DNA from 2 places in the Veillonella sp. T14073-2 genome. Region 1 is predicted to be linked to the other one. Evidence: a T-box and tRNA genes for the amino acid it is inferred to sense, from the RefSeq annotation. Region 1 holds a T-box; the other holds one or more tRNA genes.
The links. A T-box is a leader RNA that pairs with one kind of tRNA and senses whether it is charged. The one in region 1 lies ahead of thrS (threonine--tRNA ligase), so its partner is inferred to be a tRNA-Thr.
Positions count from the first base shown of each region.

Region 1 (2,493 bases):
TTTGATGTGGAAAGTCAAACTAACAATAATTTACAAGTTGGCTCCACTGTGATTCCTAATGTTGTATATGGTGCAGCGTTCAATAAAACTGGTGCGCCAGATACAATTATCCCAGCTCAAACGTACGTGTATGTAGGCACAAAAGATGGGGCGAATGCTTTCACAGAGGCTAGCGATGCTGACAAAAAAGGTGCTAACTGGAATGTAGAAACCTTGAAAAAAACTAAATCTGGTGACGTACAATTGGCAAGCCGTGGCATTCCTGAAAAGCCATTGGCAAATCAAGTAGCCACTATTAAAGATTCTATTATGCTTAGCGCCGTAGACCTCAGTACAACAGCGGTAGGCCGAAACAGCAAGGGCGTTCTATATATGACTGTTCCTAAAGAATTAAAATTGACTGCTGACACAGGTATTCCTGAAGACGTGCGTGAAACAATGCCAGCTATGTTCCGTGGTAAAATGGGTGACTCCCTCATGGTAAACCTCATGCCTTTAAATGAAGAGGAAAAACAACAATTAGCAGCAAATCCTCATAATGCAAATACAATCGTATTTAACCGTGGCATGAGCATGGCAAAAATGATTGGTTCTTCTGCCCGTACAAGCAAAGTGTACACATACATGAAGGATCATTACTTGAACCTCGTTATCGTAGCAAAAGACTATGATGATAACGGTGCTCGCGGTAGCGGTGTTATGATGGTTTCTAAACAAGATAACTCTAACGATGTACTTTTAACACTCTACAAAGGCCCAGACCTTTCCAATAGCAAATTGGAAAAAGTAATTGGTGCTATGTTGTCTACAAACTTCAAACGCTAATATACAATATCAAACGGCTCGATATACTCGGGCCGTTTTGTTATATATAAGATTTATGAAATTTACTGTTGAACCGTATTGAATTTTTTAATTCCCTGTGATACTATAATCTAGTAAAAGTTATGCAAAGGACATGATTCTCATATCCCTGTGTACCAGAGAGAGGCAGATGCTGGAAATGCCTTACACATATATCAGAGTTACCCCCTTTAAACTGATTTGTCGAACCTAAGTAGGCAAATACGGCCGCCACCGTTATCGGGCTTAATGAAGTGAATTAACTATACACATATATTCGTATAGGTAGTTAACTAGGGTGGAACCGCGAATGATCTTCGTCCCTTGTTTTGTAGGGATAGAGGGTCTTTTTTTTATTACAAAAATTCAGTCTATCCTAGATAATAAATTGGAGGAAATTAAAATGGCAGATGTAAAAATCATTTTACCTGATGGTAGTGCAAAGGAATACGCTGCTGGCACTACTCTTGGGGAAGCAGTAAAACAATTATCTAACAGCTTGGCTAAAAAAGTACTAGCTGCAAACGTAAATGGTGAATTAACAGACCTTCGCGAAGAATTAGTCGATGGTTCTGAAGTAGCGTTCTTAACATTCGAAGAAGATGGTGGTAAACATACTTTGCGCCACACAGCATCTCATATCTTGGCTCAAGCGGTAAAACGCTTATGGCCTGAAGCTAAATTGGCTATCGGTCCTGCTATCGATAAAGGTTTCTACTATGATATCGATATGGAACATACTTTGACTCCTGAAGATTTAGGCAAAATCGAAAAGGAAATGAGCCGTATTGTGAAAGAAAACTTGCCTATCACTAAATCTGTAATGTCTCGTCAAGAAGCTATCGAGTTCTTCAAATCTAAAAACGAAGATTACAAGGTAGAATTGATTGAAGATCTTCCTGAAGATGCTGTTATCTCTTGCTATGCGCAAGGCGACTTCATCGATCTTTGTGCAGGTCCTCACGTGGCATCTACTGGTAAGGTAAAAGCTTTCAAATTACAAAGCATTGCAGGTGCATACTGGCGCGGCGATGAAAAGAATAAAATGTTGCAACGTATTTACGGTACAGCATTTGAAAAGAAAGAAGAACTTGATGCATACCTTCACTTGCTTGAAGAAGCAGCTAAACGCGACCATCGTAAACTTGGTAAAGAACTTGGCTTGTTCGTTATCAAAGAAGAAGGTCCTGGCTTCCCATTCTTCTTACCAAAAGGTATGGCTCTTCGCAACGAATTGGAAAACTTCTGGCGTGAAGTTCACCATGAATTCGATTACGAAGAAATTCGTACACCAATCATCTTAAATAAACAATTATGGGAAACATCTGGTCACTGGTTCCATTACCGTGAAAACATGTACACTACAATCATCGATGATGAAGAATATGCAATTAAACCAATGAACTGCCCAGGCGGTATTTTGGTTTACCAAAACGAAATGCATTCCTATCGCGACTTCCCATTACGTTATGCTGAACTTGGTTTAGTTCACCGTCATGAATTGTCCGGTGCTTTACACGGCTTATTCCGTGTACGTGCATTCACACAAGATGATGCGCATGTATTCATGTTGCCAGATCAAATGCAATCTGAATTGATGAAAGTTATCGAATTGTTCGACCGTATTTATAGCCAATTCGGTTTAAAATA
Region 1 is NZ_PPDC01000006.1:642,760-645,252, reverse strand. It holds gene VCHSUH04_RS06580 (hypothetical protein) at 1-825, shown strand, start outside; T-box leader at 939-1,171, shown strand; gene thrS (threonine--tRNA ligase) at 1,247-2,493, shown strand, end outside.

Region 2 (2,493 bases), on a different contig from region 1:
GCTAGGACAACAGAAAGAATATATTGCTTTCACCATCAAACAAAGCAATGTAGAGGCTGTTGATATGATTAGTGGTCAAGTATGGCCAAGATTTGGATTGCCTAAAGCTCCAGTATATGATTTTCAAGCAGGTAAATTGACTGCTGATGATTTTGTGTTGCGTGGCTATAAATTAAATGATTATTTTGTTAATGATCCCAATAATGATTGGAAACATCAAGGTATGTTGTTTGGGTCCACATTTATTGGATATAACGAATATGGCGTGAGTGTTGATAAAAAAAATCTCATCAATCGTGTTCTATTAAATATTTACACGCCTACTCGTCGCGGTATTGCGATGGGGGATACTAAATACTTATTGCTCTTTGTATATGGTATGCCTACTCGTATTGTTGAATCTACAACAAATGCGGGCACATCTACTGTATATGAATATAAAAATCCAGCGGCAAGCGACTCATATTTACAGTTTGCCCTAGATGATAAAAACCAATATATCAAATCCGTTATGTTATCTGACCGTCCAGTTAAGTAGGAACGGTTACAGCGAGGAGGCAAGGGATATGGTTACAGTTCAAGATGTAAGAGAACGTTGGGAACAAATTCAAGGTGATGATGAACGTATATTGTTTATCGTTGGTGGTCCTGGTTCTGGTAAAAGTTTATTAATCCGTGAGTTATCTGAGCAAAAAGGGTGGAAGTACTTAGAAGCAAAACAACTTATTGAAGAAGAGTTTTTGTTAGTGCCTCGTGATGAAAGACCACAACTTGCAGAAGAAGTAATTCGTCGTGCATTAAGTCGTAGTGATACAGAAGTGGTTCTTATTGATGGCATCAATGTGTTATTTGCACCAATTTTAAATTTAAATCCTCTTGAACTATTAAAGACTATTAGTAAAACATATCCGATTGTTGTAGGTTGGCGTGGTCATCTTGAAGGTGATCAATTATACTTAGAACACAATAATGATCCAAAACATGCGGTTGTAACAATTACTAAACCTGATCGTGTTATGGTTATTGATTAATAGAGTTATATTGATTGTTGAGGGCATTATATATTGCCATGAGTATGACCGCATATAAAAGGTAGGTGGATATCATGGAACAATATATAATTGCCCTCATTTTGGGTATCTCTTTGGGTACTATCGGATAATAGTGGCTATATTTGCAATTATCTATCTTTATCTATGATTGCCGATGAGGAAAAAATGAAGTTTAAAAAGTTTAGAAAAAATACTTGCATAGGGTATCGTTTCATGTTATTATGATTAAGCACTAAGGGATACCGCAGTGAACGAAAAAAACTTCAAAAAAGTTTTTAAAAAGTTCTTGACACTTAGTGGGACGGATGATAAAATACATCTTGTCGTAATGATGCTGGCGTAGCTCAATTGGTAGAGCAGCTGACTTGTAATCAGCAGGTTGTGGGTTCAATTCCTATCGCCAGCTCCATTTTATTTTGGAGGGATTCCCGAGCGGCCAAAGGGAGCAGACTGTAAATCTGCCGTCTTCGACTTCGAAGGTTCGAATCCTTCTCCCTCCACCATTTATAGCGGGGTGGAGCAGTTGGTAGCTCGTCGGGCTCATAACCCGAAGGTCGCAGGTTCAAGTCCTGTCCCCGCAACCACAAAAATTCACAGTGAAATGATCGTTCATTGTGCTGGTGTAGCTCAGTCGGCAGAGCGTATCCTTGGTAAGGATAAGGTCACCGGTTCAATCCCGGTCACTAGCTCCATACATGGCGGCATAGCTCAGTTGGCTAGAGCAATCGGTTCATACCCGGTGTGTCCGCGGTTCAAATCCGTGTGCCGCCACCATTAAACCTCACATTGGTGAGGATTTTTTATTTCTCCATAAAATATAAATTGAAGCTGATGAGTGTAAGGATTACATTTGTCAGTTTTTTTATTTTAGAAGAATATTTGTATTTTTAGAAGTTTTTCTATATATGGTATAATAATGTATAAGGGAATCTTATATTCCATTGATAAATTAGGGTTAATATATTATATTAATACTAGAATGTAATTTGTTTTTGTGAAGGAGGATACAATCCTAATGGCAAAAGAAAAATTTGAACGTACGAAACCGCATGTTAACATTGGTACAATCGGTCACGTTGACCATGGTAAAACTACTTTGACAGCTGCAATCACTAAAGTATTGGCTGAAAAAGGCCAAGCTGATTTCCAAGATTACAGCATGATCGATAAAGCTCCAGAAGAACGTGAACGCGGTATCACAATCAACACTGCACACGTTGAATACGAAACTGAAAACCGTCACTATGCACACGTTGACTGTCCAGGCCATGCTGACTATGTTAAAAACATGATCACTGGTGCGGCTCAAATGGACGGCGCTATCTTGGTATGTTCCGCAGCTGACGGCCCTATGCCTCAAACTCGCGAACACATCTTGTTGGCTCGCCAAGTTGGTGTTCCTGCAATCGTAGTATTCTTGAACAAAGCTGACATGGTTGAC
Region 2 is NZ_PPDC01000001.1:142,388-144,880, reverse strand. It holds gene VCHSUH04_RS00800 (hypothetical protein) at 1-538, shown strand, start outside; gene brxF (BREX-3 system P-loop-containing protein BrxF) at 567-1,031, shown strand; tRNA gene VCHSUH04_RS00790 (tRNA-Thr) at 1,386-1,461, shown strand; tRNA gene VCHSUH04_RS00785 (tRNA-Tyr) at 1,471-1,555, shown strand; tRNA gene VCHSUH04_RS00780 (tRNA-Met) at 1,561-1,636, shown strand; tRNA gene VCHSUH04_RS00775 (tRNA-Thr) at 1,669-1,744, shown strand; tRNA gene VCHSUH04_RS00770 (tRNA-Met) at 1,750-1,826, shown strand; gene tuf (elongation factor Tu) at 2,068-2,493, shown strand, end outside.
Region 2: it has a tRNA-Thr gene. The T-box ahead of thrS (threonine--tRNA ligase) is inferred to sense a tRNA for this amino acid. The anticodon was not compared.